3 regions of the Dickeya ananatis genome follow, and region 1 is predicted to be linked to each of the others. Evidence: predicted binding sites of a transcription regulator. Region 1 holds the regulator's gene; each other region holds the start of a gene.
What was found. Region 1 encodes PurR, which represses purine synthesis genes. Its sites were predicted from a motif close to CANGCAAACGTTTGCNTG; they were not measured.
Positions count from the first base shown of each region.

Region 1 (3,282 bases):
CCGACGGAAACGATACGGTCAAACTGCCGATTCAGATCGCGGTAGTCCTGTAGCAGAATGGTGACATCCAAATCCTGACAGCGCTGCTGCGCCAATGCCTGTTGCTCGCGGGAGATAGTCACACCGGTTACGCTAACACCGTAATGGCGGGCGGCAAATTCAGCCAGACCGCCCCAGCCGCAGCCGATATCCAGCAGTGTCATCCCGCGGCGTAACTGCAATTTCTCGCAAATGAGGCGCAGCTTATCTTGTTGTGCCTGCTCCAGGGTTTCGGCTTGTTTCCAGTAACCACAGGAGTACTGCATGTACGGGTCTAGCATCAGGCTAAAAAGATCATTACCGAGGTCGTAATGCTCCTTACCCACAATCCATGCCCGCCGACGCGATTGCAGATTGGTCAGGCGCGCCATCAGTATCCGTAGCGTATCCTGCCAACGCTGGGGCAGTTGCTTCTCCAGCCCGGCGCGTATCGCACGGTGGAAAAACATGTCCAGCCGTTCACATTCCCACCAGCCATCCATGTAACTTTCGCCCAGACCCAGTGACCCGTCACGCAATATGCGCTTGTACAGTTCAGGGTTTTTGACCTGAATATCAAACGGTCGCGAACCGTTAATGGCGATATCAGCGGCCGATAACATTTCATTAACCAGTTGGAACCAGGGTTGACTGGGGGTACCCAGATCCTCCACATAAGATGAACTCATAACTTCTCCCTACCTTGCCAGATACATGCGTTATACGGGATAAACCAGACAACTATGGCGATGGGGAGGGTATTCGATGTACCCATTCCACACGTCATCGTCTATCCCTGAGAGCCTCAGAGGAAAATAAGAGACAAGCCGACACGAAAGGCGTCTACCCCGGCCGTGACAAACGGTGCAACAGTCATTAGTGGGGTAGAAAAAGTAAGGCGATGCGTACTGCTAAAAGCATCGTCTGATCATGGTTATTGTCGTCAATGACAGTGACAAGTGTATGACTGCTTTAACCCGTCGACAAGATTCATCGGGCTAAAGCAGCACATTGCGTTCTATATTAGGGTGCCAGGGAGGCACGCTTTGGCGCTTTACAGCGCGGTATGGCGGCGGTTGACACACCTGCGAGTGATAACGAAATCGTCTGGCTAATTCATTAACGGCGGTAATCGAGATATGGACCGTCGGCAACAGAACGACGCTCGATCAGCGTCGGGTGGACTTCGATGGTTTGCGCTTCCTCGCGTTTGCTGGTGATGCGGTCAAGCAACATGGAGAATGCCGCTTGTCCCAGTCGTTCCTTAGGCTGATGAATGGTCGTGAGCGCTGGCGTAAAATAGCGGGAGTGGCGCACATTGTCGTAACCGATCACCGAAATATCCTGCGGTACACGCAGGCCCAGTTCATCCGCTGCACAAATCGCCCCCATAGCCATAATATCGCCGCCGCAGAATACCGCCGTCGGTCGCTGTTTTTGCGCCAGAATCTGGTGCATGGCTTTGTAGCCTGATTCGGGTTCAAAGTCACCCTGAACCACCCACTCTTCACGTAGAGGAATATCCGCCTCTTTCAGCGCTTTCAGAAAGCCCAGATAACGCCCGCTGCCAGTATTGCGCCCCTGAGATCCGGGGATGGCGCCGATATCGCGGTGCCCGCGCTCAATCAGATAACGACCGGCCATATACCCACCGGCAAACGCATTATCAACAATGGTATCGGTGAAATCGCTGTGAGCTCCGCCCCAATCCATGACGACCATCGGGATGTGGCGATAATCCGCCAGCATTGACAGCAGTTCAGGCGGGTACTCGGCACACATCACCAGCAGGCCATCAACACGTTTTTGCGCCAGCATGGACAGATAAGCACGCTGTTTATCCTGATTATTGTGAGAGTTACACAGAATCAGCGTATAGCCTCTGGCGTAGCAGCTGTTTTCCACCGCTTCGATAATTTCAGCGAAATAGGGGGCTTCGCTGGAGGTGGCCAGCAGTCCGATGGATTTGGTGTGGTTGACTTTCAGGCTTCGGGCCACCGCACTGGGTGAATAATGCAATTCATCAATAGCTGCGCGTACCGCAGCCTTGGTCTCTTCGGCGACGAAACGTGTTTTATTAATCACGTGTGATACGGTTGTGGTTGAAACGCCTGCGCGTTTTGCCACATCTTTAATCGTTGCCATCTAAAGTGACTCCTGAACTCATCTGTTACAGTCGTGGGTCTGTTACAGCAGTAAATATGTTGTTAATCGTTTGCCTGCGTGAATTTTGCTCCTGCTGGACAACAAGGCAACATTTCAGTAGGAGACATGCCGAGGTGTGTAGCTTGAAGGGAGGGCTGACGCTTCGACCAACGCAGTGTACACGGTAAACTGCGGATTTTGGCCGATTTAGAGCGAAAGGGGAAGAGGCAATTTGTGTTATCTCTGTGACGCAGAAACCGGTTTTTTGACTTCAGTCGGGTCATAATAGACCTATACTTTGTGTGTTTCCCCATCCGCCGGGATACGGTGCTGATTCAGACGTAACGGGATGACGGCGATCATCAGTCACATACAGGAGAATACGATGGATACAAATTTGAAAATGTCACTGTGTAGTACGTTGGTTGCGTTGGCGGTGATCATTGTCTTTGGTTTCACTGCGGTATTGAACTGATAGCAGATCGCCGGTGTAGAAAAAGAAAACAGAAAAGGGGCTAGTGCCCCTTTTCTCGTTATTCATTAGGTCGTTTAGCCGGTGATTATCTGGCGAATCACTGTTAGCGAATGGTCTTCGGTGTCACCACGCGGCGAGCGCCGACATAATGATCCTGCCAGTAATCTTCACTCAATTTACTGATCTTGATATCGGAACCCGATCGCGGTGACTGGATGAAACGGCCATTGCCCAGGTAGACGCCAACGTGGTCGGCAGCGCCGCGGTTGGTGATACGAAAGAACACCAGGTCGCCACTTTCCAGTTCGCTTTTCTTGATGGGAGCCGCGTCACGCAGGTGGAACATCTCATTGGCGGTGCGCGGAATCGGGATTTTTACCACATCTTTATAGGCGTAATACACCAGCCCGCTGCAATCAAAACCTGAATAAGGTGTTGAACCGCCCCAATGATAAGGTTTACCGATTTGGCTCATCAGCTTGTTCATGGCAGTCAATTTAGCGTGCTGATAGCGTTTTTGGTGAGCAGCACTGATGGTCAGCGCCGCTTTATCGTGTTTACCTTTCTTACTTTTACCATGTGAAGATGTGGCCGCTACCTCATCTTCTTCGTCGACCGCCGCTTTACCTTTTTTGTGTGCGCTT
Region 1 covers NZ_CP040816.1:1,418,284-1,421,565, forward strand. Annotated here, with positions in the region: gene cfa (cyclopropane fatty acyl phospholipid synthase) at 1-707, opposite strand, end outside; gene purR (HTH-type transcriptional repressor PurR) at 1,138-2,163, opposite strand; gene cydH (cytochrome bd-I oxidase subunit CydH) at 2,549-2,638, shown strand; gene FGI04_RS06150 (C40 family peptidase) at 2,742-3,282, opposite strand, start outside.

Region 2 (3,282 bases), 1.2 Mb from region 1:
TTGGCGAGAGAGCCAATAGTGCTACAGCATAGCCATCAACCCGGCGCACCGGGCTGATGGAGGAGCACCGCAATGCAACGACAGGCGTTAACGAAAACGCATCGACAGGTCGATCGCCCGTACATGTTTGGTCAGCGCGCCAACCGAGATATAGTCGACGCCGGTGGCGGCGTAATCCGGCAATGTTTGCAGCGTCACGTTGCCAGAGACTTCCAGCAACGCACGGCCATTGGTCAGTGTGACGGCTTCGCGGATAGCATCCAGCGTGAAGTTGTCCAGCATAATAATGTCTGCTCCGGCACTCAGTGCTTGTTGCAGTTCGTCGAGGGTTTCTACCTCGACTTCTACCGGCACATCACGACGCAATTGGAAGGCTTTTTCAACCGCCTGCCTGATGGAGCCCGCGGCAATAATGTGGTTTTCTTTGATCAGGAACGCATCGGCCAGACCGAGGCGATGATTGCTCCCACCACCGCACAGTACCGCGTATTTCAGCGCGGTGCGCAAGCCGGGCAGCGTTTTTCGCGTGTCCAGCAACTGGGTATGCGTGCCTGCCAGTTGTGCGACATAACGGCTGACTTCAGTTGCCACGCCACAGAGCGTTTGCAGGAAATTCAGCGCGGTGCGTTCACCGGTGAGCAGTATGCGGGAAGAACCCTGCAACTGGCACAGCGGTTGATTTTCTGTCAGTACGTCACCGTCGTGAACCAGCCAGTCGATGGTAATGACGTTGCCTAACTGACGGAACACCTCGTCTACCCAGCGCTGACCGCAGAATACACCGGCTTCGCGGGTAATGATGACCGCGCTGGCGACGGTGTCATTGGGTAACAACTGCGCAGTGAGGTCATGCTCAGGGTTGGCTTCTCCCCCGAGGTCTTCGCGTAATGCCTGCTGTACGCTGGCGGGGATATCGTGCTCAATACGGCTGAGCAGTTCCGCCTGGCGCTGCTCCTGACTATAACGGCGTGTTGTCATTATGCTACTCCGATGGAATCCGGAATGTATGCTATCCCGTTAATGAGTGATTTGAAAAATTATTTCAATTCAAGGTGTTATTTGTTTTATTGGCGTAACCCGCCAGGCCTCACATGGTGAGTAACAACCTATCCGGGCGGGGTTTTCGTATCCCGGTCATGACCGGGATACATCATAGCAAAGATCAGAAGTTGTAACCGGCTACCAGATAATAGCCCCACCCTGTAGAGCGGACGTTGAACGGGCCACGACCGAAATCCAGTTCGGTGCCATCAGCCCACTGGCCACCGTTATGGAAGTAACGGGCAACGACGGAGTAGTGCCAGTGGTCATAGTTCAGCGCCAGAATATGGCTGGAGGCAATAGCGTTACTGGTACGAGACGGGCCAGCGGCGTCAGCCAGGTCGGATCCGAAGTCGAAGTTGGTAAAGCCGATATAGGTCAGCTTGCCTCCCCACAACGATGTGATCGGATAAAAGTATTTGATTTTAAAACGGTAGCCGTCCCAGCGATCTTCATTCGGCGCGCTGTAGTTCTGTCCCTGGTATTTGGCGTAGATATTGGCGGATAGCGACAGATCCGTACCGGTATTGATATCGGTGCCCAGACCGACATACCAGGTGCTCTGGCGCGAATCATTATTACGACCCTGATCGTAGATAATGTTGTTGGCGACATACCACTCTTTGAACGGGCCGAACCCCAACTGTGTGTTGGTCAGTTTATCAATGGAGAAACGAGGTTCGATTTCCATGAACAGCGGAGAGCCTTTATTCCAGATACCACGGTCTGGTGTATTACCTGCACCGAAGGTTTTTGGCACATCAACATAGCCATAGAAATCAAACCAGTCTTTACGAGCGAACGCTTCATATTCCAGATACACATCATTGTTTAACTGGGGTCCGAAGCGGGTGTGATAGCTGCCAACCACATTGATACTCTGGTGCCACCAGTCCGAGAGGTATTGCGGGGCGTTAGTGTCCGCAACGGTGGGTAAACTGTACGACAATGTGCTGATTGCACAGGCGGCAAGGATTTTTTTCATGACGATTCTCTGTGTTACCCGATAGCGCGTCAGCGGCCTGGTTGGCCGGGGCGGCGCAGAGTGATTCGGGCGTTAATAACAAAATGACTGCTGAAAAACCTCCCGGTGATGGGCAGAAGACGAAAACGTTTGCTTATTATGGCGTACGTGTCGACTGCTTGCCGGAAAGAGGGGGCGCAGCATACCAGAAGAAGGGCAGAACATCATGGTTTGTGTGCAGGTGTTGAAAGAACAATTGCGAATAAACCGGAATGGTTTTTTAACAGGTCAGGAACATGGCAGATGCGGTAAGATGTTTGCATGATGAGTGCGATCAGTTGGTTAACGCTTGTGGTGCGATACCTGATGGTTGCCGGGCAAACCGGTGTTCCGATGACGATCGTGTTTTGACGGCCAGGAAGAATAAAAGGAGCGGTGATGAGAGTGGAGCATGGCTGGTTGACAGAGGCCAGACGCGTTTTGTCGCCACATCAGGATGAACGTCCGCAAGGCGAGTTGCCTTCTTTGCTGGTGATTCACAACATCAGTTTGCCTCCGGGCGAATTCGGCGGGCCGTACATCGACCAGCTCTTTACCGGTACGCTGGATGGAACGGCGCATCCCTATTTTGCGTCCATATGCCATCTGAGGGTGTCGGCGCATTGTTTGATTCGCCGCAACGGTGACATCGTGCAGTATGTGGCATTTGATCAACGGGCCTGGCATGCCGGTGTGTCGCAGTTTGATGGGCGAGAGCGTTGTAATGACTTTTCGATTGGTATCGAGCTGGAAGGCACTGATACGCTGCCATTTACCACAGAACAATACGCCCGGCTGGCAGATGTCACCCGCCTGCTGAGTGAAACGTATGGCATTACGCCTGAACGTATTACCGGACATAGTGATATTGCACCGGGACGTAAGACTGATCCCGGCCCGGCGTTCGACTGGGCACGATATCAACGGTTATGGCAGACACCACCAGAACAAGGGGAGTAATCACAGATGACGTTGTTTAGCCTATTGTTGGTCCTGGGATGGGAGCGGTTGTTTAAACGTGGCGACCACTGGCAACTGGATCACCATTTGGAACGGGTGTTTCGTCATCTTTCCGCCCCATCGCTGGTGCAAACGTTGCTGTTATCTATTATGGGCATGGCGGTTGTGTTGGCGGCGCAGTGGGTGCTCAGCGGGTGGCTATTTGGCTTGCCGCTGCTGCTGTTGTGGATTGCCGTCGGCTTGATGTGCATCGGTGCGGGCGAAATACGCCAGCATTA
Region 2 covers NZ_CP040816.1:228,535-231,816, forward strand. Annotated here, with positions in the region: gene nadC (carboxylating nicotinate-nucleotide diphosphorylase) at 88-978, opposite strand; gene FGI04_RS01000 (nucleoside-specific channel-forming protein Tsx) at 1,163-2,026, opposite strand; gene ampD (1,6-anhydro-N-acetylmuramyl-L-alanine amidase AmpD) at 2,444-3,004, shown strand; gene ampE (beta-lactamase regulator AmpE) at 3,011-3,282, shown strand, end outside.
Region 2: a site for PurR is predicted at 2,145-2,162, ahead of FGI04_RS01000 (nucleoside-specific channel-forming protein Tsx). Genes of this name have one in related genera too.

Region 3 (3,282 bases), 2.3 Mb from region 1:
TTTACGTTTTCCAGCGCGGGCTCCAGGGCAGTGCCCGCATTACCCGGCGCCACATAGACTTTATCAGCCAACGGAGACTGGGCCGCTTTCCAGGCCAGTGCGTGTTCGCGACCGCCATTACCAATAATCAAAATATTCATTGTTATAGCCCCGGATTAGTGACGGAAATGGCGCATGTCGGTAAACAGCATCGCAATGCCGTGCTCGTTAGCAGCAGCGATGACTTCGTCATCGCGAATGGAACCGCCAGGCTGAATCACACACGTGATACCAACGGCAGCAGCGGCATCGATACCATCACGGAACGGGAAGAATGCGTCGGATGCCATGACGGAACCCTTCACTTCCAACCCTTCGTCACTGGCTTTGATACCTGCGATTTTGGCCGAGTAAACGCGGCTCATTTGACCGGCACCGATACCGATAGTCATGTTATCGCGAGCATACACAATGGCGTTGGATTTAACGAATTTCGCCACTTTCCAGCAGAACAAGGCATCACGCAGTTCGGTCTGCGTCGGCTGGCGTTCGGTGACGACGCGCAGTTGAGCAGCGTCTACCATGCCTAAATCGCGATCCTGCACCAACAGGCCACCGTTGACGCGTTTGAAATCCAGACCGGAGACACGTTGCTGCCACTGGCCGCAGATCAGTACACGGACGTTTTGCTTGGCGGCAGTAACCTTCAGCGCAGCATCGCTGGCGGCAGGCGCAATAATCACTTCAACGAACTGACGACTGATAATGGCTTGTGCGGTGGCTTCATCCAATTCGCGGTTAAACGCGATGATCCCACCGAACGCCGATGTTGGGTCGGTTTTGTAGGCGCGCTCATAAGCGTCCAGAATCGAATCACCGATCGCCACGCCACAGGGGTTGGCATGCTTAACGATAACGCAGGCGGGTTCGGCGAATTCTTTCACGCATTCCAGCGCAGCATCGGTATCCGCGATGTTGTTGTAGGAAAGGGCTTTACCTTGTACTTGTTGCGCGGTAGCCACCGATGCCTCAGAGACATGCTCTTCTATATAGAAGGCGGCCTGCTGGTGGCTGTTTTCACCGTAACGCATATCCTGCTTTTTAATAAAGTTCAGGTTTAGCGTGCGAGGGAAACGACCAGCAGGCTGAGTGGTATCGCCATGATAGGCCGGAACCTTGCTGCCAAAATAGTTGGCGATCATGCTGTCATAAGCGGCGGTATGTTCGAATGCCTTGATAGCCAGATCAAAACGGGTTTCGTAAGTCAGAGAACCGTCGTTGGCATCCATCTCCTCGATGATTGCCGTGTAGTCGCTGCTTTTGACGACAATCGCCACGTCATTATGGTTCTTGGCGGCGGAGCGCACCATGGTCGGCCCGCCGATATCAATATTTTCCACGGCGTCTTCCAGCGTACAGTCGGCTTTAGCGACGGTCTGGGCAAACGGGTAGAGATTGACGACCACCATGTCGATTGGCTGGATATGATGCTGCGCCATAACGGCATCATCCTGGCCGCGACGGCCCAGAATACCGCCATGCACTTTGGGGTGCAGGGTTTTGACACGTCCGTCCATCATTTCTGGAAAACCCGTGTAATCGGAAACCTCTGTTACCGGCAGACCCGCGTTGGCCAGCAGACGCGCTGTACCCCCGGTAGAGAGCAGTTCAATGCCACGCTGTGACAAAGACTGGGCAAATTCAACGATACCGGCTTTATCAGATACGCTGAGCAAAGCACGACGGATAGGACGACGTTGTTGCATGATGGTTTGATCCCCTGACTAGGTTCTTACTTTAAAGAGCGTTACGTGAATCGTTACGTGAATAGTGACAGTCATATAAAAAAATACGGATTGGTCGCCAATATTCAGCTAACGCACCCACGAAATATGTGTCATTCATCAGGGGAGGAATTGTAGCGAAAACGTTTGCGTGATGCTCGCCAAATTTCAAAAAATGCCTGGGTTGTGGATAACTCTGTGCAAAATAAGGTATAAGCGGGGCTTTTGCTGTGGAATGCAGCGAACGCGCAATTTAATCAAAAATACCGGTTGCGGTCGGCGATGAACGCCCTATAATGCGACCCCACTGACACGGCAACAGCGGCAACAGCGGCAACAGCGGCAACAGCGGCAACAGCGGCAACAGCGGCAACAGCGGCAACAGCGGCAACAGCGGCAACAGCGGCAACAGCGGCAACAGCGGCAACAGCGGCAACAGCGGCAACAGCGGCAACAGCGGCGCGGTGTCAGGAAGCGGAAACGAAAATAATCGTTGACACTTCATGAGGAAAGCGTAGTATACGCCACCTCGCGACAGCAGGCTCAGGCCGGTCGCACTGCTCTTTAACAATCAATCAGACAATCTGTGTGGGCACTCGCAGGACACTTCACTAAAAATATTTAGTGAAAGTCTTGAAGAGTGACAACAGTTAATTCATTACGAATAAACAGTAAATTCTTTGAGCACCGTTTTCTTCGGAAAACACATCAAACTTTAAATTGAAGAGTTTGATCATGGCTCAGATTGAACGCTGGCGGCAGGCCTAACACATGCAAGTCGAGCGGCAGCGGGGGGAAGCTTGCTTCCCCGCCGGCGAGCGGCGGACGGGTGAGTAATGTCTGGGAAACTGCCTGATGGAGGGGGATAACTACTGGAAACGGTAGCTAATACCGCATAACGTCGCAAGACCAAAGAGGGGGACCTTCGGGCCTCTTGCCATCGGATGTGCCCAGATGGGATTAGCTAGTAGGTGGGGTAAAGGCTCACCTAGGCGACGATCCCTAGCTGGTCTGAGAGGATGACCAGCCACACTGGAACTGAGACACGGTCCAGACTCCTACGGGAGGCAGCAGTGGGGAATATTGCACAATGGGGGAAACCCTGATGCAGCCATGCCGCGTGTGTGAAGAAGGCCTTCGGGTTGTAAAGCACTTTCAGCGGGGAGGAAGGGGGTAAGGTTAATACCTTTACCCATTGACGTTACCCGCAGAAGAAGCACCGGCTAACTCCGTGCCAGCAGCCGCGGTAATACGGAGGGTGCAAGCGTTAATCGGAATGACTGGGCGTAAAGCGCACGCAGGCGGTCTGTTAAGTTGGATGTGAAATCCCCGGGCTTAACCTGGGAACTGCATTCAAAACTGACAGGCTAGAGTCTCGTAGAGGGGGGTAGAATTCCAGGTGTAGCGGTGAAATGCGTAGAGATCTGGAGGAATACCGGTGGCGAAGGCGGCCCCCTGGACGAAGACTGACGCTCAGGTGCGAAAGCGTGGGGAGCAAACAGGATTAGATACCCTGGTA
Region 3 covers NZ_CP040816.1:3,918,693-3,921,974, reverse strand. Annotated here, with positions in the region: gene purD (phosphoribosylamine--glycine ligase) at 1-140, opposite strand, end outside; gene purH (bifunctional phosphoribosylaminoimidazolecarboxamide formyltransferase/IMP cyclohydrolase) at 156-1,745, opposite strand; gene FGI04_RS17450 (hypothetical protein) at 2,017-2,268, opposite strand; rRNA gene FGI04_RS17445 (16S ribosomal RNA) at 2,481-3,282, shown strand, end outside.
Region 3: a site for PurR is predicted at 1,900-1,917, ahead of purH (bifunctional phosphoribosylaminoimidazolecarboxamide formyltransferase/IMP cyclohydrolase). Genes of this name have one in related genera too.